One region of the Lacticaseibacillus styriensis genome, then DNA from elsewhere that is predicted to be linked to it. Evidence: predicted binding sites of a transcription regulator. Region 1 holds the regulator's gene; each other region holds the start of a gene.
What was found. The regulator HrcA, encoded in region 1, represses chaperone genes, less so after heat shock. The targets are predictions, from matches to a motif close to TTAGCACTCNNNNNNNNNGAGTGCTAA.
Positions count from the first base shown of each region.

Region 2: clpP (ATP-dependent Clp endopeptidase proteolytic subunit ClpP) is a predicted target of HrcA. The motif match lies at 7,174-7,200, and genes of this name have one in related genera.
Region 3: LACSTY_RS08650 (ATP-dependent Clp protease ATP-binding subunit) is a predicted target of HrcA. The motif match lies at 7,876-7,902, and genes of this name have one in related genera.

Region 1 is NZ_CP132483.1:1,587,929-1,598,282, reverse strand. It holds gene infB (translation initiation factor IF-2) at 1-2,274, shown strand, start outside; gene rbfA (30S ribosome-binding factor RbfA) at 2,478-2,831, shown strand; gene LACSTY_RS07650 (TerC family protein) at 2,959-3,750, shown strand; gene truB (tRNA pseudouridine(55) synthase TruB) at 3,805-4,713, shown strand; gene ribF (riboflavin biosynthesis protein RibF) at 4,719-5,663, shown strand; gene hemW (radical SAM family heme chaperone HemW) at 5,665-6,810, shown strand; gene hrcA (heat-inducible transcriptional repressor HrcA) at 6,969-8,015, shown strand; gene grpE (nucleotide exchange factor GrpE) at 8,083-8,676, shown strand; gene dnaK (molecular chaperone DnaK) at 8,707-10,354, shown strand, end outside.
Region 2 is NZ_CP132483.1:938,430-948,783, reverse strand. It holds gene eno (phosphopyruvate hydratase) at 1-1,248, opposite strand, end outside; gene tpiA (triose-phosphate isomerase) at 1,297-2,052, opposite strand; gene LACSTY_RS04580 (phosphoglycerate kinase) at 2,131-3,321, opposite strand; gene gap (type I glyceraldehyde-3-phosphate dehydrogenase) at 3,502-4,524, opposite strand; gene LACSTY_RS04570 (sugar-binding transcriptional regulator) at 4,561-5,598, opposite strand; tRNA gene LACSTY_RS04565 (tRNA-Arg) at 6,157-6,228, opposite strand; gene clpP (ATP-dependent Clp endopeptidase proteolytic subunit ClpP) at 6,558-7,148, opposite strand; gene LACSTY_RS04555 (MarR family winged helix-turn-helix transcriptional regulator) at 7,266-7,721, opposite strand; gene whiA (DNA-binding protein WhiA) at 8,022-8,969, opposite strand; gene mgfK (gluconeogenesis morphogenetic factor MgfK) at 8,974-10,002, opposite strand; gene rapZ (RNase adapter RapZ) at 9,999-10,354, opposite strand, start outside.
Region 3 is NZ_CP132483.1:1,793,846-1,804,199, forward strand. It holds gene purS (phosphoribosylformylglycinamidine synthase subunit PurS) at 1-20, opposite strand, end outside; gene purC (phosphoribosylaminoimidazolesuccinocarboxamide synthase) at 13-741, opposite strand; gene purK (5-(carboxyamino)imidazole ribonucleotide synthase) at 735-1,850, opposite strand; gene purE (5-(carboxyamino)imidazole ribonucleotide mutase) at 1,847-2,332, opposite strand; gene thiT (energy-coupled thiamine transporter ThiT) at 2,692-3,297, opposite strand; TPP riboswitch at 3,340-3,437, opposite strand; gene LACSTY_RS08630 (sugar porter family MFS transporter) at 3,773-5,197, opposite strand; gene ptsP (phosphoenolpyruvate--protein phosphotransferase) at 5,460-7,184, opposite strand; gene LACSTY_RS08640 (phosphocarrier protein HPr) at 7,184-7,450, opposite strand; gene ykzS (protein YkzS) at 7,593-7,784, opposite strand; gene LACSTY_RS08650 (ATP-dependent Clp protease ATP-binding subunit) at 8,004-10,232, shown strand.

The sequences.
Region 1 (10,354 bases):
TTTGACAACCAACGTGTGACTGGCCCAATGCCACGTGCCGGACGTCCGACCGCAGCCAATGGCAATCCGCGTCCCGTTGCAGGCAATGGCGGGAAATTCGTCAAGCCGGAATCCGAACGACAACAGCCAAAGCGCCAACAAGAGGCTAAACCAGCCGTAGCGAGTAAACGTCCTGAACGCTCTGAGTCGACTCGGACGAAGCAGCGGCCACAAACGGAACAACGGCCGCAACGGACAGAACAGCGTCCTCGCACCGAACAACAACCAGCTGCAAAAACCAATCAACGCTTTACAAAACCGGCTGCCGTTACGCCAGCTGCCAAACCAGCAACGGTCGGCAGTCAGGACAACCGCAATAGTCGGCGCGGTGGTGGGAATAACAACTTTGGTCGCGGCAACAGCTTTGGGAATCGCAACGGGTTTAACCGCAACAGCAACCGACGCAACAAGAAGAACAAGCGCCGTCAGCAGAGCCAGCCGAAGAAGGAAATGCCACAGCGCAAAGAGCGGCCGTTACCAGAAGTCTTGAATTATGAAGTTGGGATGAATGCTCAGGAACTGGGCAAGATCCTTCACCGTGAGCCAGCTGAATTAATCAAGAAACTGTTTATGCTGGGCGTGATGGTCAACCAAAACCAGAGCCTAGACAAAGACACCATCGAACTTCTGGCCACCGATTATGGTATTGACGCGAAGGAAAAGGTTCACGAAGATATTTCCGATTTGGACAAAGTGTTCGAAGAAGAAAACAAGAACCAAGACAACTTGCAGCCACGGCCGCCAGTTGTGACGATCATGGGGCACGTTGACCATGGTAAAACAACCTTGCTGGACAAGTTACGGCATACGCACGTGACTGAAGGCGAAGCCGGTGGCATTACGCAGCATATTGGCGCGTATCAAGTTAAATTACGTGATCGCTTGATTACGTTCCTCGATACTCCGGGGCACGCGGCCTTCACCAACATGCGGGCGCGCGGTGCTGATATTACCGATATTGTTGTTCTGGTGGTTGCTGCTGACGATGGTGTGATGCCGCAAACCATTGAAGCGATTCATCACGCCCAGGCTGCCAAGGCGCCGATCATTGTAGCGGTCAACAAAATCGATAAACCAGGTGCCAATCCGGAACACGTCATGGAGCAATTGACCGAATATGGGCTGATTCCAGAAGACTGGGGCGGCGACACGATTTTTGTCAAAATCTCAGCTAAATTCGGTAAGAACATTGACGAATTATTGGAAATGATCTTACTGGAAGCGGATGTGCTCGAATTGAAGGCTAACCCTGATCAGCGAGCTGTCGGTACGGTTATCGAAGCACGTTTGGATAAAGGCAAGGGACCAGTTGCAACGGTCTTGGTTCAACAAGGGACGTTGCATACCGGCGATCCGATTGTTGTCGGGAATACCTTTGGCCGTGTCCGTGCTATGACCAACGATCATGGCCGCCGGGTCAAGGATGCGTTGCCATCCATGCCAGTCGAAATTACCGGACTCAATGACGTGCCGCAATCCGCTGATAAGTTCGTTGTCTTTGCGGACGAACGGACTGCGCGGGCGGCCGGTGAAGAACGGGCAAAACGGGCTCAAGAAGAAGAACGCAAGAACACAACGCATGTCACGTTGGACAATCTGTTTGAAACGATGAAAGAAGGTCAACTCAAAGAAGTTGACGTTATCATCAAGGCGGATGTCCAAGGATCTGTTGAAGCTTTGGCAGGTAGTCTTGAGAAGATTGAAGTCAAAGGCGTTCGGGTCAACATTATCCACCAAGCAGTTGGTGCGATTAATGAAAGTGATGTGACACTGGCCGCAGCAAGTAATGCCATCATCATTGGCTTCAACGTTCGGCCGACCGCAATGGCTAAGGCGCAGGCAGAACAGGATGATGTTGATATTCGCCTGCACAGTGTCATCTACAAGGCAATCGAAGAAGTCGAGTCTGCGATGAAGGGTATGCTGGAGCCAACTTATGAAGAGAAGGTTATCGGTACGGTCACCGTTCGTGAAACGATTCCGGTTTCCAAAGTCGGCACGGTTGTCGGTGGTTACGTTGACTCCGGGTATATTACCCGCGATGCCGGCGTTCGCCTCATCCGTGATGGTATTGTCAAGTATGAAGGCAAACTTGGTTCACTTCGTCGGTTTAAAGATGATGTCAAGCAAGTTCGCCAAGGCTTTGAACTCGGGCTGACCATTGAGAATTATAATGATATTAAAGTCGGTGATCAGATCGAAGCCTTTACAATGGAAGAAGTACCGGTTAAGTAAACAGTGTACGGAAGTCATTTAAGGGATAGGCGTTTGCTGGCTGTGAAAAGTTGACGAACGCTCCACCATAACGCGTTCGCCGGCGCAGAAGCCTGCGTGTAAGGACCTTGGTCGCAATGACAAAGAGCGCTATCACGCCCAAGGCCACTTACACTTTGGCCTTTAAGCGCGCCGGCTCACGCTCAACAGGAGGTAATTCGCAGATGAAGCATCGTATCGGTCGAGTTGAGACTCAGATCCAACGTGAAGTTGATGATATCTTGTTAAAGGATGTTAACGATCCGCGGGTCAAAGGCGTGACGATTACCGGAGTCAAACTGACCGGTGATCTGCAACATGCCACCATTTTCTACAGTATTCTCGATGATGCACCTGATAAAGTCGAAGCAGCCCAAACCGGCTTGGATAAAGCCAGTGGACTGATTCGGCGTGAAGTCGGGCAGCGGATTCGGCTGTTCAAGGTGCCGGAAATCGAATTTGCTCAAGACAAATCCGTTCAGTATGGTGCCCGTATTGATCAGTTAATTAACGAAGTGCGGCGCAAGAATTTAGAATAGCGTTGTTCAACCAGAGAGGGTTCAGTCGCAAAGACTGGATCCTTTTTTGGTGCACCAATTTTCAATAACATCATCATGCAACGAGCAGTCTTCTTTTTCTCGCAATAGCCGCTTTAGCTTTCCTGGCTTGAACGGTATAATAATAAGCATTGAGAAGGGAAGGATCACGATCAAGTTTTTAGGGGCCTTATACGGACCATTCTTTTCTATCCACAACTGGCAGCTGGCTTTTTCGATCAGCGGCTTAGTCACGATTTTTAGCTTAATCCTTTTAGAATGTATGCTCTCCGTTGATAATGCGGTTGTTCTCGCTGCCCAGACTGAACAGCTTAAGGCCGAGTCGGATCGCAAAAAGGCCTTGATGTATGGCATGGGTGGGGCGTATCTGTTTCGCTTCATTGCCATCGGACTGGGAACTTACTTATTACAGTTTTGGCCGATTAAGGCACTTGGCGCTTTGTATCTGGTATGGATGAGTGCCAGTTATTTTTATGCGGTTCGTCATCCTAAAAGTAACACCGGCAAGCGAACCAAACGCGTTCATGGTTTATGGGGAACGGTTTTTCAAATTGAGAGCCTCGATATTGTCTTCTCAGTTGATTCAATCCTGGCAGCTTTGGCTGTCTCCAGTAATCCGGTCATTGTTTTAATCGGTGGTTGCTTAGGTATTTTGGCGATGCGGATTGTTGCTCAAGTGATCACGACCTTCATTGACCGGGTACCTGAACTGGAAACTGCGGCGTATGTCCTTGTTGGTCTTATTGCCATCAAGCTTGGATTAAGTTTGCCTATGATTAACGTTAAAACGCCGGACTGGCTTTTTTCGATTTTGGTGGTGTTGATTTTCATTTGGGCAGGATGGCGACATGCGGTGCATGCCAAGCATCATCGCAGTATGTATACCAAGCCAAAAGCGTGATGGCGTACAATAGTCAGCGTTTTTTAATTTTAAAAATTGAAAGGGGCCGAATTCATGAACGGCATTCTTCCGCTGTATAAACCGACCGGCATGACCAGTGCCGATGCCGTTTATCATGCACGCAAGCTTCTTCACATTAAAAAAATCGGTCATTCCGGCACGCTTGACCCAAACGTTGACGGTGTTTTGCCGCTCGCGATTGGCGCGGCAACCAAAGCCGTGCCCCAATTAATGGCCAGTGGCAAAATTTATACCGGCGAAATCACACTTGGCTTTGCAACGACCACTGAAGATCTTGATGGTGAGGTGGTGAAGCGAACGCCGATGGTGAAGCCGGTACCGGTGCATGAACTGGATCAGGCACTCACCCAATTGACGGGCGAAATTACCCAAGTGCCGCCGATGTTTTCAGCCGTCAAAGTCAATGGCAGACGGTTGTATGAATATGCCCGAGCAGGTGAGTCGGTTGAACGGCCAAAACGTCAGGTAACGGTAAAACGGTTTGAGCGAACCAGTGAACCGGTTTTCGATGCAACTCAAGGGATCCAACGTTTTCGTTTTGAGGCTGCGGTGTCTAAGGGGACCTATATCCGAACCTTGGCAGTTGATGTTGGCCAATCGCTAGGCGTCGCTGCAGTGATGAGCCAATTGACGCGGATTAAAAGCGGCGGCTTTACATTAGCCCAAGCGGTCAGTCTTGAAGCCTTGGGGCAACATATTGCTGAGGGCACTTTAGCGGCAGTGATTCAACCGATTGACATTGCATTTGCCGATTTACCGCAAGTCGATTTGACGACAAATCAATATGAAGATGTCCGGCATGGCCGATTTTTGACCCTTCAGCTGCATGCGCCACGGGTTCGTCTACACTATGCTGGCGTTTTGAAGGCGATTTATCGGTTCGAAAAGCAGCAGTATCGCCCTGATATTATGTTTTTAGCGAATGAGAAGAATGAGAGATAATTTTAATGGAAGTCATTGATATTCACCCGCCGTTGCAGGCATCAGCGGCGCCGCCACAGCCCATTGTTTTAACGCTGGGTTTCTTTGATGGTGTACATCGCGGCCATCAAGCCGTGATTAAAGCAGGAAAGCAAATAGCTTTAACCAAAAAATTGCCGTTAGCCGTGATGACATTTGATATTCATCCGGCTGTTGTTTATCGCGGCGTTAGTAAAACAACGATTCAGTATCTGTCTACGCGTGACGAAAAGATTGATCTAATGCGGCAATTAGGCGTGGATTTGTTGTATTTTGTTCACTTTACACCAGAATTTGCTGCCTTATCGCCGCAAGCGTTTGTGGATCAGTATTTGGTGGGCTTGAAAGCTGATACAGTTGTGGCCGGTTTTGACTATACTTACGGTAAACGCGCGATTGCCAATATGGCGTTGCTGCCCGACTACGCGCACGGCAGGTTTGAAGTTGTTAGCGTACCTAAGTTGGCCGAAGATGGTGCAAAAATCAGTTCGACCCGGATTCGTGATGCGTTGGATCAAGGGGATATCGATACGGCAAACGAGCTATTAGGGTACGCTTATTTAACGACTGGCAAAGTGGTGCATGGCGAAGCCCGTGGTCGAGAACTTGGCTTTCCGACCATTAATCTGGCAACATTAGGTCAGCAGCGGCTTCCTGGCATCGGGATTTATGCCGTGACGGTAAACGTGGATGGTACTTGGTATCTGGGGATGGCTTCGATTGGCCGCAATGTCACGTTTGGCAGTGATCGCGATGTGACGCTTGAGATTAATCTGCTCGATTTTAGCCGCATGATCTATGGCAAAACTGTCCAGGTTCGTTGGTACCACTATCTGCGCGGTGAAGTGAAATTTGCCAATGCAGAAGGTTTGATTATCCAGTTAAAGAAAGATGAAGCGGCGGTCCGTCAGTATTTCGCGAGGAAGGGTTAAAATGGCAGGCGCATATATTCATATTCCGTTTTGCGAACATATTTGTTACTACTGTGATTTCAATAAAGTCTTCATTGAAGGTCAGCCGGTTGATGACTATGTTGCGATGCTGCTTAAGGAAATGCGGATGGTCATGTCAGAGCACCCCGATGAGAAAATCGAAACGGTGTATGTCGGCGGCGGGACACCTACAACGTTGACGCCCAAACAGTTAGCGACACTTTGCCAAGGCATTCGCGACATCTTGCACTTCGATTCTGGTGAATTCACGTTTGAGGCGAACCCCAATGATTTGCTGACGACCGATAAGTTGCAGGTTTTGCATGATTATGGTGTCAATCGACTATCAATCGGGGTTCAGTCTTTTAACGACGATGTCCTCAAACGGATCGGACGGATTCATCGCGCCAAGGATGTGTATGTCGCGATTGCCAATGCCAGAAAAGTCGGTTTTGATAATCTGTCGATTGATTTGATTTTCCGATTACCTGATCAAAGCCGGAACGACTTTTTAAATAGTCTACAAAAAGCACTCGATTTGGATTTACCGCATTATTCGACGTATTCACTCATTCTTGAACGGAAAACCATCTTTTATAATTTGATGCGCCAGGGCAAATTGCGCTTGCCAACGCAGGATGTCGAAGCCGATATGTACCAGGATGCCATTGATTTAATGGAAGCACATGGCAGACATCAATATGAAATCAGCAATTTTGCCAAGGATGGCTATCAATGCCAACACAACCTGCTTTACTGGCAAAATGACAAATATTTTGGCTTTGGAGCTGGTGCGTTTGGTTATCTTGGTCGCGATCGGTATCACAATTATGGTCCGATCAAACAGTACCTTACGCCGCTTCACACCGATCGTTTACCGGTTTTGGCCCATCACTTGGTTCCGGTGTCCGAACAAATTGAAGAGGAAATGTTTCTTGGTTTGCGAACCATGCGCAGCGTAAGTGAAAAACGCTTCTATCAGCGCTATCATCTGACCGTTGATGCCGTTTATGGCGAGACCGTACCTGAGTTGGAAAGCCAAGGCTTGTTACAGCGCAATGATGGCTTCATTCGGCTGACCAACAAGGGCAAGTTTTTAGGTAACGAAGTCTTTCAACAGTTTTTGCTTGACGAGCCGCTTATTTAAACGGCTCTTTTTTCTTGAAAAAATGGCCGCCACTGGCTAGAAACACCGAAAACACTGAAGATTTTAGCAATGTCGCCTTGACTTTGCTAACGGTGCTTGGTATATTATTCAGTGTATTAGCACTCGCGCGAAACGAGTGCTAAAGGTGAGGTGAGAAAATGTTGACGAAACGGCAAGTGCTCGTCTTAAAAGAAATCATCCGCCTGTTTACTGAAAGCGGAGAGCCGGTTGGTTCAAAGCGATTGATGCGCGAGCTGCCCATTCATGTCAGTTCCGCCACAATCCGTAATGATATGGCGTCGCTAGAAGATGCCGGTTTGATCACCAAGACCCACAGCAGTTCCGGGCGTGTACCGTCAACGCAAGGCTATCGTTATTATCTCGATCACCTTGTTGAACCGGTGCGTGTTTCGCATCAAGAACTGGCGACTATCAAGCAGGCATTTAGCCAGCGATACAATAAGATGGATGAGATTGTCGCGCAAAGTGCGCAAATTTTGTCCAATCTGACGAGTTACACGGCCATTAGCTTGGGACCTGAAGTAACCAATATCAAGCTGACAGGTTTTCGCCTTGTTCCATTAGGCAATCACCAAGTCATGGCGATTTTGGTCACGAATAACGGTAACATTGAAAACCAGGTCTTTACCGTATCGCAAAACATCTCATCCGATGAGCTTGAAAAGGCGATTCGAATTGTCAATGATCAACTCGTTGGACTGCCATTAATTCAAGTTGCACAGCGGCTGAAAACCGATGTGCCTTCGATGTTAATGCAGTATCTGACCAGTCCTGAAGGCTTCTTGGATATCTTTGGTAACGTTTTGAAATCAGCTGCGTCCGAGCGCTTTTACGTTGGCGGACGGTTGAATCTGATGGATTACCTAGGCGATTCCGATATCCATGAACTGAAAAAGATTATGTCATTGATTGACGCTGATCACGGTGATCTGACGGAACTGCTTGGCGGACCGATTCGCCAAACGCCGGTTCAAGTACGTTTGGGGCCGGAGCTTAAGCCAATTGATTTGGCCAACCTCAGTTTGATCACCGCTAGCTACGATGTTGGTGATCACGGCACCGGGATGATCGCCTTGCTAGGCCCGACACAGATGCCTTATTCGAAAATGATCGGACTGCTGGATGTTTTCCGTGAAGAGCTGGCAAAACGGTTGACGGATTATTATGCCAACTTTGATCAATGAATATTAAAAAATATTTGCTAGCGTTGCTTCATGACGACTGGCAAATATGGTTTAAAGGGAGGATACCATGGCAGAGAAAAAAGCAAAGCAAACCGCGGCAGATACCGCCAAACAGGCAAAGCAACCTGCTGAAACGTCAGGATCTTCGCTTAAAGAAGAAATTCTGAAAGAAAGCATCGCTGATCTCAATGATCAACTGAAAACCAGCCAACATGACGGTGAACAGTTGAAGAAAGAACGTGATGAATTTGAAGATAAATATCTGCGAGCAGCCGCGGAGATTCAAAACATGAATCATCGGTTCGAAAAAGAGCAACAGAAGATGCTGAAGTACGACGGCCAGAAGTTAGCAAAGGCGATTTTGCCAGTTGTCGATAATCTTGAACGTGCGCTTGCAACCGAGGCCAAAGATGATAGTGCTGCTTCACTGAAAAAAGGTGTCCAGATGGTTTATGACCATTTGGAGCGTGCTTTGAAGGAGAACGGCATCACTGCTATTGATGGCACCGGTGAAAAATTCGACCCGAATACCCAACAGGCTGTACAAACAGTCGCGGCTGATGACAAACACGCAGCTGATACTGTCGCTCAGGTCCTGCAAAAAGGGTATTATCTCAAAGATCGCGTTTTACGCCCTGCTATGGTCGTTGTTGCTAAATAATTAAACTGAAAATAAAGAAGGTATAACAATATGAGTAAAGTTATTGGTATTGACTTAGGAACCACCAACTCAGCTGTTGCGGTTTTGGAAGGCAATCAGCCAAAGATCATTACAAATCCTGAAGGCAATCGGACCACACCGTCTGTTGTTGCTTTTAAAGATGGTGAAATTCAAGTCGGTGAAGTTGCCAAGCGTCAGGCAATTACCAACCCGGATACGATTGTTTCGATCAAACGCCACATGGGCGAAGCCAATTACAAGGTTAAGGTTGGCGACAAGGAATACACCCCTCAGGAAATTTCTGCGATGATTCTGCAATACATCAAGAAATTTTCTGAAGACTATCTGGGCGAACCGGTTAAAGATGCCGTTATTACCGTGCCGGCTTACTTCAATGACAGTCAGCGTCAAGCTACCAAGGATGCCGGGAAGATTGCCGGCTTGAATGTTCAGCGGATCATTAACGAACCAACCGCCTCAGCATTGGCTTATGGCTTGGACAAAGGCGACAAGGATGAAAAGATCCTGGTTTATGACCTTGGCGGTGGGACCTTTGATGTTTCCATTCTGCAATTAGGTGATGGCGTCTTTGAAGTTCTGTCAACCAATGGCGATACCCATTTGGGCGGGGATGATTTTGATAACAAGATCATCAACTGGTTGGTTTCCGAATTCAAGAAGGACAACAACATCGACCTGTCTAAGGACAAGATGGCCATGCAACGTTTAAAGGATGCTGCTGAAAAGGCAAAGAAGGATCTGTCTGGCGTTACCCAGACCCAGATCAGTCTACCATTTATCTCTGCTGGCCCTAATGGACCGTTGCACTTGGAACGCACTTTGACGCGTGCTCAGTTTGACGAAATGACCGCTGACTTGGTTGCCAAGACCAAGCAACCGGTTGAAAATGCGTTGAAGGATGCCAAGCTAACCAACGCTGACATCGACAAGGTTATCTTGAACGGTGGTTCTACACGAATTCCGGCGGTTCAGGAAGCCGTTAAAGAATGGACCGGCAAAGACCCAGATCACAGTATCAACCCTGATGAAGCTGTTGCTTTGGGTGCTGCTATCCAAGGTGGTGTCATTTCCGGTGATGTTAAGGATGTTGTCCTGCTGGATGTTACCCCGCTGTCACTGGGTATTGAAACCATGGGTGGTGTCTTCACCAAATTAATCGATCGTAACACGACCATTCCGACTTCCAAGAGCCAGGTCTTCTCAACTGCAGCTGATAACCAGCCGGCCGTTGACATTCACGTTCTGCAAGGTGAACGGCCAATGGCAGCGGATGACAAAACGCTTGGTCGCTTCGAATTGACGGATATTCCGCCGGCACCACGTGGGGTTCCGCAAATCGAAGTCAAGTTTGATATCGATAAGAACGGGATCGTTCAAGTTTCTGCCAAGGATCTCGGCACCGGCAAGTCACAGAACATCACCATTAAGAGTTCCAGTGGTTTGTCCGATGAAGAAATCGAACGCATGAAGAAGGAAGCCGAAGAAAACGCCGAAGCCGACGAAAAGCGTAAGGAAGAAGTCGACTTGAAGAACGATGTCGATCAGTTACTCTTCCAGACTGATAAGACACTCAAGGACGTTGACGGCAAGGTTCCTGAAGAAGATATCAAGAAAGTCAAGGATGCTCAAGAAGCTTTGAAGAAAGCGCAACAAGAAA
Region 2 (10,354 bases), 650 kb from region 1:
ACCTAATTGATCTTCGATGCGCATCAACTGGTTGTACTTGGCAATCCGGTCGGTCCGGCTCATGGAACCGGTCTTGATTTCACCGGCGTTGGTTGCAACAACCAAGTCAGCAATCGTGGTGTCTTCGGTTTCACCGGAACGATGTGAAACAACGGCGGTGTAGCCAGCTTCTTTAGCCATTTCAATTGCTTCGAAGGTTTCAGTCAAAGTACCGATTTGGTTCAGCTTGATCAGAATTGAGTTAGCAACGCCCATATCGATACCCTTCTTCAGGTAATCGGTGTTGGTAACAAACAGGTCATCACCAACGATCTGAACTTTGTCGCCCATCTTCTGGGTGAATGTCTGCCAGCCTTCCCAGTCGTTTTCGTCGATAGGATCTTCAACAGAAACGATCGGATACTTGTTGATGTAACCATCGATCATGTTGGTCCATTCTTCGGTGGTGTACTTCTTGTCAGGGTTTGACCACTTGGTTGTGTAAGTCTTGGTGTCGGCATCGTACATTTCTGAAGCCGCAACATCAAAGGCCAAGGCAATGTCGTCGCCTGGCTTGTAGCCAGCCTTCTTGATCGCTTCAACAAGTAGTTCGAAGGCTTCTTCGTTGTCCTTCAAGTTAGGAGCGAAGCCACCTTCATCACCAACAGCGGTAATGTCACCTTTGCTCTTCAACAAAGCCTGCAGTGCATGGAAGGTTTCTGAACCCATGCGAACGGCTTCACGAACACTCTTGGCACCAACAGGCATAATCATGAATTCCTGGAAGTCAACAGTGTTAGTTGAATGTGCGCCACCATTAAGAACGTTCATCATTGGCGTTGGCAGAACATGAGCGTTCGGGCCGCCAAGATATTGATACAATGGCAGGCCGACTTCATCAGCAGCAGCACGGGCAGCAGCCAAGGAAACACCCAAGATGGCGTTGGCACCCAGCTTGCCTTTGTTTGGTGTACCATCAAGATCGATCATGGTTTGGTCGATCAGGCGTTGTTCGGTAACGTCAAGGCCAATCACAGCCTTGGCAATTTCATTGTTGACATGACCAACGGCCTTCAAAACACCCTTGCCGCCAAAACGATCCTTGTCACCGTCACGCAGCTCAACGGCTTCGTGTTCACCGGTTGAAGCACCTGATGGAACTAATGCGCGGCCAAAACCGCCATCTTCGGTATACAATTCAACTTCAACAGTAGGGTTGCCACGTGAATCCAAAACTTCGCGTGCCAATACATCAGTAATGATAGACATATATTCTTCTCCTTTTTGCCAGAAGGCTGTTTAATATTGGAAACCAGATTAATCTTGGTAGTTAGCCAAGGCGATGAAACTTTCAGGATCCATCGAAGCGCCACCGACTAAGCCGCCATCGATATCAGGCTTAGCCATCAATTCTTTAACGTTCGCTGGTTTAACGGAGCCGCCGTAAAGAATCCGAACAGCGTCTGCCGTGTCTTTATTATACAACTTCTCAACGGTCGCACGAATGTGGGCAACAACTTCTTGTGCCTGATCGGCAGTCGCAGTCTTACCGGTCCCGATTGCCCAGATTGGTTCGTAGGCCAAAACAGAAACTTTGACTTGGTCAGCAGTTAAGCCAGCCAAAGCTGCTTCGATTTGCGAGGCAACCCAGTCTTCGGTTTGGCCAGCTTCACGCTGGGTCAAACTTTCGCCGCAGCAGATAATCGGCAGAAGATTGTTCTTAAAGATAGCCTTAGCTTTCTTATTGATATCTTCGTCGGTTTCGTGGAAGTAACCACGACGTTCGCTATGGCCGATGATGACATAATCAACGCCCATTTCCTTTAATGCTTTCGGGCTGGTTTCGCCGGTATAAGCACCTTCATCTTCAAAGTAGCAGTTTTCTGCCGCTGTCTTTAAAGGTGTGCCTTCTGCTCCGGCAACCAAAGTCGTCAGATCAATGGCAGGTGCGCCAATAACCGTTTCAACTTTGCTTGCGTCAGGCAGTTTGCCTTTCACAGCATCCAAAAAGGCTTGCGTCTCCTTGGGGTTTTTGTTCATTTTCCAGTTACCAGCAATGAATGGTGTCCGCATGACTTAGCTTCCTTTCATTATGTACCGACACGCTCAGCACGCGTCGGCATTGACTGTTAGATCAGCATCACTGACAAATTACTTGTCAGAAATGGCTGCGATACCTGGTAACGTCTTGCCTTCAAGATATTCAAGGCTAGCACCGCCACCAGTGGAAATGTGGGTAATCTTAGGTGCGATACCCAATTGCTTGGCAGCAGCGGTTGAATCGCCACCACCAATGATTGTCGTAGCATCCTTCAAATCACCGAGTGCACGGCCGACTTCCAAAGTACCTTCAGCATAGTTGCTCATTTCGAACACACCCATCGGGCCGTTCCAAACAACCGTCTTGGCACCTTGCAAAGCATCTTTGAATTCTTGAATCGTCTTCGGGCCGATATCCAATGCCATGTAGCCATCCGGAATATCGCCTTCAACAACCTTATGAGGAGCATCGTTTGAAAATTCTGGGGCAACAACAGAATCAACAGGCAAAAGCAACTTATCGCCGGCTTGGTCCATAATCTTCTTGGCTAAGTCGATCTTGTCTTTTTCAACCAATGAGTTACCGATGCTCATACCCTTGGCTGCATAGAAGGTATAAGTCATGCCACCACCGATAAGGATCTTATCAGCTTTAGGCACTAAGTTTTCGATGACACCGATTTTATCGGAAACCTTGGCACCACCCAAGATAGCAATGAATGGGTGCTTCGGGTTGTCAACAGCGTCGCCTAAGAACTTGATTTCCTTTTCCATCAAGAACCCGGCAGCTGTTTGCTTCATGTTGGAAGCAATGCCGACATTGGACGCATGCTTACGATGTGCCGTACCAAAGGCATCGTTGACGAATAGGTCGCCAAGGCTTGCCCAGTACTTGCCTAATTCAGGATCATTGCCGGATTCTTTCTTACCGTCAAGATCTTCAAACCGGGTGTTTTCCATCAAAAGCACATCGCCATCGTTCATTTTGGCAATAGCATCTTCCAGTTCCTTGCCACGGGTAGCCGGTACAAAGGTAACTGGCTTCTTCAGCAATTCACTCAAGCGTTGGGCAACTGGCTTCAATGTCAGCTTAGCCTTATCTTCTTCGGTCTTAACCCGGCCAAGGTGTGACAGCAAGATTGCCTTGCCGCCGTGATCAATGACATATTGGATGGTTGGCAATGCTGCCACGATCCGGTTGTCATCACCAATAACGCCATCTTTGATCGGCACGTTGAAGTCAACGCGGATCAGAACTTTTTTATCTTTAACATCTAAATCTGAAACGATTAATTTAGCCAAAAGATTTGACCTCCTTCATTTTCCCAAAGATGGTGGATGAACACGCGTCCTCCACCATGGTGCTCGCAAAGGGCAAAAATCAGCATAAAACCGATGATTTCTGTCGCCTTTCCAAAAAAAGCGGAGGGAGTAAAGCTCCCTCCGCTTCGGATGTTGCGGTTAGAAAAGCGTTACTCCGGATTAGAGAGTAGCAAATTTCAGCAAGGTACGGATCATCTGGCAAGTAAAGCCATATTCGTTATCGTACCAAGCAACCGTCTTAACTAATTGATAGTCACCGGCAGTTGTAACTTCAGTCTGAGTAGGATCGAAGATTGAACCATAAGTCGTACCGATTACATCGGAAGATACGATTTCGTCTTCGTTCCAGCCGAAGCTAGGGTTGTTTTCGGTGTGCTTCTTGATAGCTTCGTTGACTTGGTCAGCAGTAACGTTCTTGGTCTTCAAGATGGAAACCAATTCGGTCAAGGAACCGTCAACAACAGAAACACGCTGTGCGTGACCCTGCAACTTGCCGTTCAATTCTGGGATAACCAAACCGATAGCCTTAGCAGCACCAGTGCTGTGAGGAATCGTGTTAGCAGCGGCAGAACGTGCAGCACGCAGGTTGCCACCACGAACCGGGCCGTCAAGCAACATCTGAGTTGAGGTGTAAGCGTGAACGGTGGTCATGGTACCAACTTCAATGCCGAATTCCTTGTTCAGGAAGTAAGCCATTGGTGCCAAGCAGTTGGTCGTGCAAGAACCAGCAGAAACAATCTTATCGTCTGCATTCAAAGTGTCATCATTAACATTGTAAACGATGGTCTTCATCTTGCCAGCTGGGGCAGAAATCAGAACACGCTTTGCACCTGCATCCAAATGAGCTTGTGACTTTTCAGCAGAGGTATAGAAGCCTGTGCATTCAAGAACATAGTCAACGCCATCGTTCTTAACCCAAGGAATGTTCTGGGCTTGCGGTTCTGCGTAGACGCGGTATTCTTTACCGTCAACGACAATACCGTTATCGGTTGCACTAACTTCACCAGGGAAAGTACCATGAGTTGAATCATACTTAAGCAAGTGAGCCAGCATGGTTGGGCTGGTCAGATCGTTGATCGCAACAACCTGGATGTCATTGCTCTTTGCACCCAATTCGTAAATACGACGGAATGCCAAACGACCGATACGGCCAAAACCATTAATACCAATCTTAACAGTCATGCTAAAATTTCCTCCTTTAGGAAATAAGGTTTTATTCTAACGGGTTGCCCCAGTTAAAATCGAATTTGTTGCACCGATGTCAGTTAACAGCCACGTTCGACTCGGTGCGTGTTGCATGTACGCCGCAATTGCTTTGGCTTTACTTTTACCCGCCGCAACTGCGAAGACATACGGTATATGATCAAGATCCGCAAGCTGTAATCCGATTTGCGGTATCTTGTAAACGACCTTGCCCTTGGCGTCGTAGAAAACGCCGAACGCCTCGGCAACGGCATGCTTGGCTTTCAGCATGCTGATCGTGTCAGGCGACATGCCACGGCGCTTAGCCATGACCAGCGCATCGCCCACACTATGAATCACTACCTGAGCTTTGTCGATAAGGTTTAAAACATCTCTCACCGATGGCTCTTTGATTAAGGACTCATAGGATTCCGAGCTTAGATTCTCAGGAACATATAAAGCCCGGTACTTGCTATCGGTTGCTTCTGCCATTGCAGCCGCAATCGAGTTGGCCTGAATGGTCACGGCTTCACCGAGGCCACCCCGCGCAGGGACGAACGACAGTTCACGGCCCGCAGATAGCTGAAAAGTTAACTGCGTGGCTAAATGTGCCATCGTTGTGCCACCCATAACGGCAATCGTTAAATGCCCGGGTGGCAACAGTAACTGTAAGGTTGAATTCAACGTCTTGCCAAGTTCATCAAGAACCCGGCTACTCTGATCCGCATCCCCGGAAACAACCAGACAATGGTCAATGCCAAGATGCGTTGCCAGCCGCTTTTCGTCATCTTTGATTCCCAGCAACTGATTCATCAAATGATCAAGACCGTGAAAAGTTTCTAGCCCTTTTGCTGTCAACACCATGCCAGATTTCGAACTTTCTAAAAGTCCCTGTCCGCGCAAAAAATCTGTTTCTGTACGTAACGCGCGTTCTGAAATCTTCATCTGTTCGGCTAACGTTCGCCGACCAACCGGTGCCATCCAGTTAATAAATTGAAGGACCTGATAGCGTTTAGTGACGACGCCCATCAGATCAGGCGCGATCGCTTTGAGCCACGCAAGTTCAGTATGCATAAGGCACGTCCTTCTTTAATGGGTCATTTCACGTCCCTCCGAGTCGTTTGCCGACCCAGCAAGCTGAAAAAAATTAGGAACCCAACGTTTGCTGTTTTCCCTTACCAACAAAACCAATTGTAGCAGGGGTTCCGCTTTATCGCAAGTCTGTTGCCTAAATCGTCTCAAAGTAATCACAAAACCGGCTAAGTTTGAACATCTACTTCAAGAATGGTTCAAATGTTCGGCATTTACCAGTTTTGGCAACCTCGCTGCGGCTTTTTGATATCAGGGGTTTCGGCTTGCTTCTAATGAAATTTTCATGCACTGTATTTCGGTCTATTTCAACAGCCTACACACAGCCAGTCATGGGTTCTTTCATCAATGCTTGTTCTGTTTTGAGCATTTTTCAAGCGAAACTGCCATTTGGTGAGGGAGCGATTTCATTTGGCGTTTTCTTAGCTTAAAAAGGGCTATGCTGATCAGCGACATTTGCGTCCTACAAACACATTATGGCAAACAAAAAGCCCGCCATAGCGGACTTTTCTATTTTCGGTATTTTCCATATGACTGGAATTCTGCGCAGCCCGGGAGTCGAACCCGGATTTCGAGAACCGGAATCTCACGTGCGATCCATTACACTAACCGCGCAAGTACCTAATTATATTACTCAATCAGGAGGTAATTTGCAAGTCTTTTTATGTAGAGCGTGAACTGGGCCGGTTAGAAACCGGAGTGTAAGGGGCCTTGGACGTGATGGCTGGGCTTTGGCCATTGCGACCAAGGTCCTTACACGCAGGTTTCGGCCCAGTGAGCGCGTTTCGGAACCGAATTGCCCCCAAACCTTATTTTTTCACTGCCTATACTGATTCATTCTCGGCGGTTATCCTCAAATTCCTTCTACCCGTCCTTCCACTCCCACGAATCCCACGAAAAAAGCACACCACTAACCAAAGCGGTGTGCCAATTCGTTTAAGCCTTTATTTTTGATTATTCTTATTAACCAGAATATCATCAATCAAGCCGTAATCCTTGGCTTCCTGAGCGCTCATATAGTGATCACGTTCAGTATCCTTCTTGATTTGCTCAACTGTCTGACCTGTTGCATCGGCCAGGATCTGGTTCATCTTTTTACGTGTCTTCAAAATTTCTTCGGCCGCAATTTCGATTTCGGTTTGCTGACCTTGGGCGCCACCTGAAGGCTGATGGATTAAAATGGTCGAATTCGGCAAAGCAAAGCGTTTGCCTTTCGTGCCACCGGCTAACAGGACAGATGCCATGGATGCAGCCATCCCAATAGCAATGGTCTGAACATCGGACTTGATGAAGTTCATGGTATCAAGCATCGCCAAGCCGCTGGTGATCACACCACCGGGACTGTTGATGTAAAGGTAAATATCCTTTTCAGAATCCTGTGCATCAAGAAAAAGTAACTGGGCGATGACAGAGTTTGCCATTTGATCGTTTACTTCACCGGACAACATGATGATCCGGTCTTTTAATAGACGTGAGTAAATGTCGTAAGCACGTTCGCCACGACTGGTTTGTTCAACGACGGTAGGTACTAGCATGTCCTAACCTCCTGAAAATCGTTTTTTAGCACTCTTTAAAGTACAGTGCTAAGTATACTGCTAAAGTCAAATAAGGTCAAAGATTTTAATCACAATCTTTGACCTTATAAAAATCGTTCAGACTTGTGGGTAGGCGTCGTCAGCGATAGCACTCAGATGCTCATCGACACGCGTTACCTCAGTCTTGATACGATCATATTCAGTTTGCGGCAAATTCATCAATTCCATGCAGGAGCCAACATGTTCAAAAATCTCGTCGCGAGCGTCCAAAGCCTTTTGCGTCAAGCTAACATCAACGCGACGTTCATCTTCGGTTGATCGTTTGCGGCTGATCCAGCCGTCTTTTTCCAGACGCTTCATTAACGGTGTCAAGGTACCGCTGTCCAACTCAAGTGTTTGGCCCACCTGCTTAACCGACATCGTGCCGTGTTCATACAGCGACAGCAACGTAATGTACTGCGGATAAGTCAACTTAAATGGCGCTAATGCCTGAGCATAGAAATGATTATATTGTTTCTGTGCCTTGTAAATTGCAAAACAAAGTTGTTCATTTAATGTGATCGGTTTGACCATAGTGCTTCCTCCTAAAACCTAAGCAACAATTGTATCCCGCTGAACGTGACAATTACCACTTCATCTGGTAATAACATCACTGCAAATCCGAATGTAAACTGACTCATGTTTCTTGTCGTGGCACTCGTCAACCAGCGCACTGCCGGACAGTTTTTAGCGTCCTAAAAGTGGCAGCCGGGTCGTTCAAACGCCTACATCAAATAACTTGATGTCGGTTACATTGTACACGATTATCTTGAGGAAACAAAGGCATTATCTTATAAATATGACTTTTTGCTTATCTTGCAATTATCATAGCTGCTAGGCATCTTCCGGTTGCTGGTAACCCTCAGCAATCTGATTGAGTTTGCGCAACCGATGATTGACGCCTGACTTCGAAATGGTCCCACCCGGAACCATGGCACCCAACTCCTGCAACGAGACATCCGGATGGGCTAAGCGCAAAACGGCAATTTCGCGCAGTTTGGTTGGCAGATTATCCAACCCCACATGATCTTTAAGATAGTTGATATTCTCAATTTGTTTCTGGGCCGCATCAATGGTTTTGTTCATATTCGCCGTTTCGCAATTCACGAGGCGGTTCACCGAGTTACGCATATCCCGCACAATCCGGACATCTTCGAACTTAAGCATCGCATTCGTTGCCCCGATCACCTGCAGGAAATCCGCGATTTTTTCGGCTTCTTTTAAATAAACAATATAGCCGCTTCGGCGTTCGACGGTGCGCGCATTCAGGTTGAAATGATTCATCATTTTCAAAATGCCGGCATTGTGATCGGCATACAATGAATAAATTTCCAGGTGATAGCGCGATGTTTCCGGATTATTCACCGATCCGCCGGCTAAAAAAGCGCCGCGCAAGTACGAACGCATCCGTTGTGGTTCTTCCAAAACCGTTGCTGGGACCGTCGTCGAAATCGCCATCGTTGTCGGATCCAAAATTGACAAATCCGACAGAATATCATTGACACCTTCCGTCAGGCGGACAATGTACTGATAATTTTTTTTGAGTTTCATTTTGCGATGAACGACCAAGTTGGCTTCATGCCGGTAAACCTGGCGAATCAAACTATAAATTCGCCGGGCAATGGCTGGGTTTTCGGTTTGAATGTTTAACACAAATCGATGGGCCATCAACGTCAGGCTGCCGTTCATCCGGATCAATGCCGACAGCTCTGCCTTCGCATGTTCAGGATGAACCTCGAGTTGGGTCAGTTCTTTTTTCACCATACTGGCAAAGCTTGCCATGCCCTCACCTCCGGATTTTTGCGCTCACTTGAAAAGCCAAATTCAAAATTTCCTTGGCCACCTTGTCGCCATCATGGAAAACGCCGCGATCACGCAACTTCAAAAAGTCTTCCGAAATCACGCGACAACCCATATCCCGCAAACCTTGATAATTATGCTTAACCGGCGTCAGAATTTCGTTGTACTTTTGGTGATCGAGATAATTCTCGGGGACCGGTTCGATATTGACGAGCACGGTATCGACAAAATCCTCCCCCATCTGTTCATTCAACACCCGAACATGGTCGGCATCGGTGAAGTTTTGTGTTTCGCCTTTCTGCGTCATGATGTTGACGATATAGATGACTTCGGCCTGCGTTTTCTTCACAGCGTCACCCAGATTGCCAATCATCAGGTTCGGCAGGATGCTGGTAAACAGACTGCCGGGCCCCAGCACGACCACATCGGCATCCATAATGGCATCAATGACTTCATGGACAGCTTTAGGTTCACCATTAGCCGGATCGGTTTCGGAGACGGAAATATGCTTGATATTCTTACCGGCAGCGGTAATTTCGGATTCACCGGATAGGCTCGTCCCATCTGTGAACTCGGCATTAAGTGTGAGTGGCGTGTTGCTGGCAGGATAAACGTGACCATCCACCTGCATCATTTCGCTCAGTTGCTGAACCGCCGGGAAAATGCCGCCTTTCATCTCTGACAAAGCCGCAATGATTAAGTTGCCAATCGCATGGCCGGCAAAAAACGCATCGGTCGTGTTAAAGCGGTACTGGAAAATATCCAGATACAGACTTGGCAACTCCGACAAGGCAACAAGCACATTGCGAATATCACCAGGCGGCACTACGTTAATATAATTGCGGATGGTACCTGACGACCCGCCATCATCGGCAACCGTCACAATCGCTGTTACGTCAGCATCCTGTTCATGCAGACTATGCAAGATAACCGGCAATCCGGTTCCGCCGCCAATCACGACGACTTTAGGACGCCGCCCGCGAATGACGCGGATAAATTTAGTTTCCCGACTCATGAACGATTCACCGTCTCCTTATGTTTCTTAATGTCCCGATGGGTAATATCAACCGCATACGCATCCGAAAATGCCTTACCGATGCGCTCCGCAAACGCAACGCTTCGGTGTTGACCGCCTGTGCAACCGATCGCGATCGTCACACTGGTCTTCCCTTCGGCTTTATACTTGGGCATGATCTCAGCCAGCAAATCGTAAAATTTGTTGTAGAAACTCTCGGCATCTTCATTGTCCATTACATAGTCATAAACTTCCTGATCCAAACCGGTTTTTGGCCGGTAAGCCTTGACGTAAAACGGATTAGGCAGGAACCGGACGTCCATGACAATGTCCGCATCAATCGGCAGCCCAT
Region 3 (10,354 bases), 210 kb from region 1:
TAAACTTTAGCTTTAAACATGAGCAGCTCCTTTTTCTTGTAGTCGATTAAGCACTTCTTGATAAACCGGTGTTAGCGGACCCCGATTTTGGCGAAAAACGTCTTTATCAAGCGACGCGCCTGTTTGTTGGTCAACCAAGCGGAAATTATCCGGTGACAGTTCGTCTGCTAATACCAATGTGCCGTCTTTTAACGTCCCATATTCAAGCTTGAAATCAACCAAGGTGATGCCAACTTCATTGAAACGTTTTGTGAGATAGGCATTAATGCGGTCGGTTAATGCACGAACTTCACGTAATTGTTCAGGCGTTGCTTCATGTAAAGCGAAAATTTGTGCCTCGTTCATGAATGGATCGCCGAGTTCATCGGACTTGTAATAGTATTCGTGGATCGGCGGGTCGAGCTTCATCATCGGTTTCACATTGAATTTCGTGACAAAGTGTCCTGATGCATAATTACGCACCACCACTTCCAGCGGCAGCATCGTCGCTTTTTTGACGATCATCGTAGTGGCATCCGGCGAATCAATGTAATGGGTTGGAATACCGGCGGCAGCTAACTCTTTAAACAACAAGGTCGAAATGGCGCGATTTAGCTCACCTTTATGATCAATCTGTGCCTTCTTTTCCCCGTTTAAAGCCGTGGCCTGATTGGTGTAAGCCATCCATAAAACATCCGGATCCTCGGTTGCAAAAACCTGCTTGGCTTTGCCGGTATACAGTAACGTTGTCTTCTTCACCATGCTGCCTCCATTTGTTTAAGTATGTCCAAAACATTGCGATCATCGGTCACCGTGATGTGCCCCATCTTACGGCCAGGGCGAATCTCGACTTTGCCATAATCATGCATGTGCCATTCGGGATGCTGCGGCCACTTTGCTTTGGCCTGGGTTAAATCGTCACCGAGCAAATTGCGCATGACCGCTGACTGCTTCAATTCAATCGGCGGGATTGGCAAGCCACAGATGCTCAGAATGTGCGCATCGAACTGGGAAAAGTTACATGCTTCGATCGAGTAGTGACCGGAGTTATGCGGCCGCGGTGCCAGCTCGTTGGCAATGACGTTATCCCCTTCAAGGAACAGCTCAACGCCTAACACACCACGTAAATCAAGTCCTAAGGCGATTTTGGTCGCCAGGTCATCAATCTTGTGCGCTAACACCGATGAAATGCTCGGCGCCGGTGCTAAAGTGAGATGCAAAATGTGATTTTTGTGCCGATTTTCAACAATCGGGAAAACTCGGACTTGATCGCGACCATCACGCGTGATCATGACAGAGGCTTCGCGATCGAATTGCTGGCGTTTTTCTAAAATGCAGGGCCCATGCGCAAGTAGTTTTTCCGCCGCCGGTACATCTGCCAGTGTGTTGATATCCTGTTGGCCGTGTCCGTCATAACCGCCTGTTGTGGTTTTCAGAATCGCTGGCAGGCCGATCTTGGCAATCGCGGTTTTCAGTGTTGCCGGTGAATCAACGGCCGCAAACGGTGTTACTGGAACGCCGTGGGTTTCAAGAAAAGTCTTTTCCTTGATGCGGTCTCGGGTCGTTGCTAGAATCGCAGTGCCTTGAGGGATGCGAGTTAAATGTCGGACAGCCTCAAGTGCAGCTAAGTCAACATTTTCGAACTCATAAGTTAAAACATCGGATTCCTTGGCTAACTTGGTCAACGCCGCTTGGTCATCGTAGGGCGCCGTAATTTGGAAGTCCGCGACCTGCCCTGCCGGTGAATTGGGTGTGGGTTCGAGAATGCCGACACGATAACCCATCGTCTTGGCGCTTTGGACTAACATCCGACCAAGCTGACCACCGCCGATAATGCCGATTGTTGCCGGAGACGTCACCACATCAATCATTTGAGCGCAGCCTCGCTTTCTTCGGCGCGTTTGGTCTGCTCGGCACGAAAGGCTTCGAGACGTTGGGTTAATGCCTCATCTGTCAAAGCTAGGATTGAAGCGGCAAATAAAGCAGCATTTACAGCACCGGCATCACCGATGGCCATGGTTCCGACTGGCACTCCGCCGGGCATCTGGACAATCGATAACAAACTATCAATGCCATTTAATGTTCGGGTTTTAATTGGCACCCCGATGACAGGCAAAAGGGTGTTGGCTGCGAGCATCCCCGGTAAATGAGCCGCACCGCCTGCTCCAGCAATAATCACCCCAAAGCCTTGATCAGCCGCTTGCTTACCGAATTCCGCAAGCTTATCCGGCATCCGATGAGCCGAAATAACGCGCTTTTCATAAGGGATCGCCAGCGCCGTCAATTGCGTTGCAACCTGTTGCATGGTTGGCCAATCGGAGCTTGAGCCCATGACCACAGCTACTTTCTGCATCTTGTTCCCTGCTTTCTTTAAGATATTTTGAGAATAGCACGTTCAGAAACAACATTCAACCGTAAAATGGAACTATATTGGACTTATTTCAAATTAATGTTCGTGTTTTACTAGAGATATTAATTCTTGCAGTGCCTAAAACTTGAATCATCGTTAACTTCAATGGGAAAATTTGGCTACGTAAAGGGCTTCAAATTCAGCAACTGCCGCGCTAATCATCTTCAGTTTTCTTGAAAACAAAAAAATCGGCTCCAAAGATTTGTTTCATCTTTGGAACCGATTTAAGGCCTAGATGCCTAACCCCTTACAATACGGGGAGACAAGAACCAGCCAGTCATTTTTACGAATGATGCAACGGCTTAAGCTGCTTTGGTAGAAAGCGACTTGCCATCTTTGGCAATAAAGAGTTGTGGCGCGACCGTTAGCAAAATGCCGACAACGACAATCGCCAATACGGTACTGAACAGCGCAGATCCGCCGTTAACGATCAACGAATAGATCCAGGCATTCATGCCTTTTGGTGCATAACTGCCCCAGAAAACAACACCAGCGATAAAGTGAATGAAGTACTTAGCAAAAGTACCGATGATAATACCGGCGAAAGCATAGCCGCTAGCCTTTACCTTTTCACCGCCGCGAACGTTCTTTTGAAAGGCAGCATAGGTCAATCCCATTAAACCAACTAGCGTAAAGGCGATTGGATATTCAAGAAAGCCCTGAATCGGGTTCAGAACACTGCCGCCACTAAGGCCACGCAGAATCAAATCAAGAATGCCCCAGACAAAGCCAGCCCATGCGGCAGGAATCGCCCCACGCCGCATCGCCAGCACCGCAATCGGAATCAAGCCATAATTCAACTCAATCGCCGAAACACCGGTGGTATGCGGAATATACGTCAGCGCCATCGCAAACGCGGCAATAATCGCTGTTTCCAAAATAACAACCAGACGCTTATGTTGTTGCATAAAAAAAGCCTCCTAGTGAATCCCCACTCACAAAGAAGGTCGCTTCCGACCGTTCACAAATCCCTACGCTCGCATTAACGAACAGGTTCGAAGGGTCCGGGTCTCCCCGATCTCAGCCAATGGCTCCCCTTTGTGAAGGTTCATCGAATTAATTGATACAACTTTATCCTACCAGACTTTGGAGAAAGGGCAAATATTTTACCCAGAGCAGAGCGTGAACCAGCCCGGTTAGAAACCGGAGCATAAGTGGCCTCAGACCTAAATGGCCGGGCTTTGGCCATTTAGGTCTGAGGTCCTTATGTGGAGGTTTCTGGGCTGGTGAGCGCGTTTTTAAGTGCATCAGGAACTGATCTGCCTTTTACCATTTATACTTGAGAGAGGTCCTTACACGCAGGTTTCTGGGCCTGCGAACGCGTTTTATGGAGCGTGAGCGTACTTCAGAACAGCGGCAATCTTGCAACATGAATTTTTTCACTCACCGACTCAACCGCGCCTTTTCTTCACGGTGCAAAGCCTCCAACGACTTCCCTGCCGTCTCCGGTACAAAGATAACGACAAACAGCAACGAGACAATATTCGTCACAATGAAGCAAACGAACGTCCAAAACATCCCCATCTGTGCCAAGCCAATTGGGAAAAGCACCCCAACCGCAAAATTACTCAACCACAGGAAGAAGGTCGCTGTGCCCATACCAAGGCCGCGCAACTGTTCCGGTAAAATCTCCGACATAAGCAGCCAGGTCATTGGGCTAATCGCTCCTTGGAAGAAGGCCAGGAAGAGCATCATCATCAGAATGGTTGTAAAAGAACGCATCGGCGATCCTGCCGGCAAACGGGAAGCAAATGTCACACCTGTAATCGCCAGTGACGTACCAATTAAACCAATAATCAATAATGGTCGGCGCGGCACATGTTTAAGCAGTTGCATCGTGACAATTGTAGCAGCGACCGCCGTGACCCCATTGGCAATGTTGGCAATCAACGCACTGTTGCGGCCAAATCCAGTCATCTGCAAAATTGATGTTCCATAATACATCATGACATTAATCCCAGCGATTTGTTGGATAACGCCTAAGCCGATACCGATCATCAATAGTCGGCGAATCCACTTAACCTTGAGTGCATCAACCGGCTTGACCTTTTTATGTTCTGCACTTTTCGCAATCGTCTGTTTTAAATGTTCAAGCTCATTTGGAACCTCTTGCGGTGTTCGCAAAACTGCGAGGCTGTCTTCAGCATCTTGCTGACGGCCCTTCATCATTAACCAACGCGGTGATTCAGGAACAAAATGGGTGCCAACACCCAGAAGAATAGCTGGGATCACGGCCAAGACGATCATCCACCGCCAAATACCGTGAACATTGCCAAAATTCGTCCCTAAAACGGCATTCAAGATGAACGCAAGCAGTTGACCCGAGACGACCATTAATTCATTTTGGGTCACAAGCCGACCACGCCGATTCGTTGGCGCAATTTCAGCCAGAAAGCTAGGAACCAAAACCGAAACACCACCGACTGCCAGCCCCAAGACCATCCGGGCCCCAATCAACCAACCAGCACTGGGCGCTAGTGAAGAAGCGAGGGTGGCGAGAAAAAATAAACCGGCTAATCCGGTAATCAAACGTTTTCGCCCGTATCGATCACTAACCCGGCCGACCAACACAGCACCAAATGCCGCGCCTAACGTTAAACTACTGGTGACCCATCCTTGTAAACCCGGTGCTAATTTAAGTTCACTGGAAATAAACGGCAAAGCGCCATTGATGACGCCGGTATCATAGCCAAAAAGAAGCCCGCCCATTGTCGAAATGAGCGCCACTAGTCGTAACCGAACACGCGCAGTGGAAAAAGCACCAGTCCTGCGCTGCAAGCCTGTTTTTGTTTGATGTTGTAAATACATGCAATTCCCCCTCATTCGGTGAACCACCATACTTACTATCACAGATCTGCATCGCGGCTCGACCTTTTTAGTTTACATAATAACCATACCACTTTTCTGAAAATGCTGCATGTGCACCAGGTAAATACGATCTGCCCAGGCATTGCCGTCTACTTACCAAGCCACTTAAAAGAAATGACAAAGCTCTCGCCAAAGCTTTAAAGCAATTAAAAAAGACCGCCACCCTGTTTGGGATGACAGCCTTCTTCAAATCATGACGTCATTACTGACCGGTTGTCTTTTTAACCAAGTCCGCATTTTCGTCATTCGAAATATTTTCATTTAGAGCAACATCGGCCATCTTAGCCATGTCCTCGGTGGAGAGCCGCTTCATCAAGCTGCGCACCTTAAGAACAGAAGTTGCAGACATGGAATATTCGTCAAGTCCCATACCAAGCAGCAACGGAACCATGATCGGATCACCAGCAGCTTCACCACACATGCCAGCCCATTTGCCTTCCTTGTGGGCTGAGTCAATCACATGCTTGACCAGCCGGAGGATCGATGGGTTGTATGGTTGATACAGGTAAGAAACATGTTCGTTCCCACGATCAGCCGCCATTGAGTACTGAATTAAATCGTTAGTCCCGATCGAGAAGAAGTCGACATACTTAGCAAACTGATCAGCCAGAACTGCCGCAGCAGGAATTTCGATCATAATGCCAAGCTGAATGTTGTCGGATACCTTAACGCCATCCTTAACCAACTTGTCTTTTTCTTCTGTGAAGATCTGCTTAGCCTGTTTGAACTCGGAAATGGTTGCGATCATCGGGAACATGATCCGCAGATTACCGAATGCAGATGCGCGCAACAAAGCCCGCAATTGGGTACGGAAAATATCCTGACGATCAAGACTGATCCGGATCGCACGATAACCTAAGAATGGGTTTTGTTCTTGCGGTAATGGCAGGTACGGCAAATGCTTATCCCCGCCAATATCCATTGTCCGAACAACGACCGGCTTTGGATTCATGGTTTCAAGAACCTTCTTGTAGGCCTCGAACTGATCGTCTTCAGTCGGCAATTCGGAAGAATCCATGTAAAGGAATTCGGTACGATACAGGCCGATACCTTCAGCACCATTTGCCAGCACACCATCAAGATCCTTCGGGGTCCCGATGTTAGCCGCAACATCAAAATGCTTGCCATCAGCCGTCACGGATTTCGCCGTCTTCAGTTGCGCCCATTCAGCCTTTTGCTTGGCAAATGCTTCAGCAGCTTGCTTGAATTTGGCAACCTCATCCGTCGAAGGATCAATGACCACTTCACCAGTCAGACCGTCAACGGAAATCAATTGACCGTTTTGGGCCTTCTTGGTGACGTCATCGGTTCCGACAACAGCAGGAATTTCCAATGAACGCGCCATGATTGCGCTGTGGGCCGTCCGACCACCGATATCAGTGACGAATGCCTTCACATACTTCTTGTTGAGCTGTGCCGTGTCAGAAGGGGTCAAATCGTGAGCCACGATAATGACTTCTTCATCAATCAACGCCGGATTCGGCAATGTACGACCCAACAAATGCGCCATAATACGCTTTGTTACATCGCGAACATCGGCAGCACGTTCCTGCATATACGGATTATCAGTCATGCCTTCAAAGGTCTGAATGAAGAATTCGGAAACTTCCTTCACAGCTTGTTCGGCATTTACTTTTTCGTCCTTGATCTTGGATTCGATCTGACCGGTAAAGTCAGGATCAGCCAAAATCATCATATGGGCATCAAAAACTTGAGCCTCTTCTTCGCCAAGCGATTCAGCGGCCTTTGCACGGATAACCTTTAACTCATCATTACTTTGATCAAGTGCCTGCTTCAGCCGATTGATTTCCTTTGAAGGATCATCAACCGTTTTTTTGTCAAATGATAAATCAGGTTGAACCAGTAAATAGGCCTTCGCTGTGGCGATCCCATCACTAGCAGCGATTCCCTTCAAATGTTCAGCCATTATTCAGCCAAGCCTTCTTTTTTCATAGTATCGGTAATAGCAGCAATTGCGTCTGCTTCGTCAGCACCTTCAGCAGAAATGGTAACATCGGCGCCTTGGCCAACACCCAAACTCATAACACCCATAATGGACTTCAGGTTAACGCTCTTGCCTTTATATTCCAAGTTGATGTCTGAGTTGAACTTGCTGGCTGCTTGTACCAACAAGGTTGCCGGACGTGCGTGGATCCCGGTTTCTGCAATAATGTTAAATTCACGTTTTTCCATGACTGATCTGCTCCTTCATATTAACTAGATTTCTAGTGTTTTTCCGAATAGTTTATAGGCACACTAACACCTAAAACAATTCATGTAAACCTTACCATTTTTTGTAGCTTGCCACAAGCGTCACATGAGATTTGACGCTTATTTAGCGGGAATCAACTGACCGGTAATGGTATTCGATGACACCATCGCGTTTTGCCGTCCCCACAATTTCTTCACGATCGGGATAATTTGTCCATGCCGCCCGAAACGCCATGAATGTTTCGGGCGTCACCGTGATCTTGTCACGCTGACCAGTCTTTAACTCATCCATTAAAGCGACATAATCCTGAGTCATCTATTTGCCTCACCTCACTCCATAAGGTTAGCATAAAAGTAGGCATTGAAAAAGCGCTAATGCCTGATATCACTGAAATATTTGGAACTTTTTAGCACTCTTGTGTGTCGAGTGCTTGCATTCTCAACATGAGGGTGTATACTATTGCCATAGGTCAAGAAAGGTCAAACCTTTTTCGACTATATGTGGCACCTAATTAGACAGGAAGGTTGTGACAAAATGTTATGTGAAAACTGTCATAAGAATCCAGCCACTATTCATCTTTCAACCGTTGTTAACGGAACGCGGCAGGAGATCAATCTCTGCCAAAACTGTTATCAATTACTCAAGAAACAAGCAGGAGGAAATATGAATCCAACAAATGCTACTGATCCGTTTGGGTTCGGGAGCTTAGATGATATCTTCCGTGCGATGAATCAGGGAATGGATCGGCCGCAACAGCCTAACGCGCAGATCCCGCCTACTCAGGCAGGACGCGGCGGCAATGGTAACAACGGCCGCAATGGCAATGGCGGTAAGGGATTACTGGGTCAATTCGGTGTTGATCTGACCGAACAGGCACGCAAAGGCCAAATTGATCCGGTCATCGGCCGCGACAAGGAAATTTCACGGGTGATCGAAATCCTGAATCGCCGGACGAAGAATAACCCGGTTCTGATCGGTGAAGCCGGTGTCGGTAAAACCGCTGTCGTCGAAGGCTTGGCTTTGAAGATTGCCAATGGCGACGTACCGGCAAAACTCCAGGATCGTCACGTTATTCGCCTTGATGTCGTTTCCCTCGTTCAAGGAACCGGTATTCGTGGTCAATTCGAGCAGCGGATGCAACAATTGATCGATGAACTCAAACAAAATAAAAACATTATCCTATTTATTGATGAAATTCACGAAATTGTCGGTGCCGGCAACGCTGAAGGCGGTATGGATGCAGGCAACGTTTTGAAACCTGCCCTCGCTCGTGGCGAATTGCAACTGGTTGGCGCAACCACCAGCAACGAGTATCGGCAAATTGAAAAAGATTCCGCACTTGCTCGGCGACTCCAGCCAGTCATGGTTGAAGAACCTAGCGTTGACGAAACCATTAAAATTCTGAAAGGCTTGCAGCCGCGTTATCAAGACTTCCATCACGTTAAGTACACGGAAGCCGCGATTGAAGCCGCAGCTACACTCAGCAACCGCTACATTCAGGATCGCTTTTTGCCCGACAAGGCCATTGACCTGTTGGACGAAGCCGGATCCCGTAAGAATCTGACGATTGCGACCGTTGATCCTGAAACGATTAAAACCAAGATTGCGGATGCCGAGAATCAAAAACAGGCAGCACTGAAACAGGAAGATTACGAAAAAGCCGCCTTCTATCGCGATCAAGTCACGAAATTAGAAGACATGGCCAAGAAGCAATCAAATCTCCCTGAAAATGAAGTGCCAACTGTCACCGAAAAGGACATGGAAAAGATTGTCGAAGAAAAGACCAACATTCCTGTCGGTGAACTGAAAGCACAAGAACAGGCACAGTTGAAGAACCTTGCCAGCGATCTTGAAAAGCACGTCATCGGTCAAAACGAGGCGGTTGACAAGGTTGCGCGGGCCATTCGCCGTAACCGGATTGGCTTCAATAAGACCGGCCGGCCAATCGGTTCCTTCCTCTTCGTTGGGCCTACCGGTGTTGGTAAAACCGAGCTGGCCAAGCAGCTTGCCAAAGAGCTGTTCGGTTCGGAAGATGCCATGATTCGGTTTGACATGTCGGAGTACATGGAGAAATTCAGCGTCTCCAAACTGATCGGGTCACCGCCAGGCTATGTTGGCTACGAGGAAGCCGGCCAGTTAACTGAAAAAGTTCGGCGGAATCCTTATAGTCTGATTTTGTTAGATGAAATTGAAAAAGCCCATCCCGATGTTATGAACATGTTCCTGCAGATTCTGGATGATGGCCGCTTGACAGATTCGCAAGGCCGTACCGTTTCCTTCAAGGACACCATCATCATCATGACGTCCAACGCCGGATCAACTGACGCCGAGGCTAATGTCGGTTTTGGTGCAACCTTGAGTGGCAAGACGCACAGCGTTCTGGATCAGCTTGGCAATTACTTCAAGCCGGAATTCCTCAACCGTTTCGATGATATTGTTGAATTCAAGCCACTTTCTAAAGATGACTTGTTGAAGATCGTTTCCTTAATGATCACTGACACCAACAATAATCTCAAGAGTCAGGGTCTGACGATTCATGTCACCGATCCGGTCAAAGAGAAGCTGGTCAGTCTGGGTTACAATCCATCCATGGGTGCGCGGCCATTACGCAGGGTAATCCAGGAACAGATTGAAGATCGGGTAGCTGACTTCTATCTGGATCATCCGGATGCCAAGGAACTTGAAGCACGCATCAGCAATGGTGAAATTACGGTTGGCGAACCTGCGAAAGCCGAAACGCCTTCAAAAACCAGTAAAAAGTAACAACCAGCAAACATCAAACATCACCCGATCATAACGATCAGGATGATTGATGCAAAGACAGAAAGCCCGCGGACAAAATGTTCGCGGGCTTTCGATTGTACATAATATTATTTTTCCTTAAA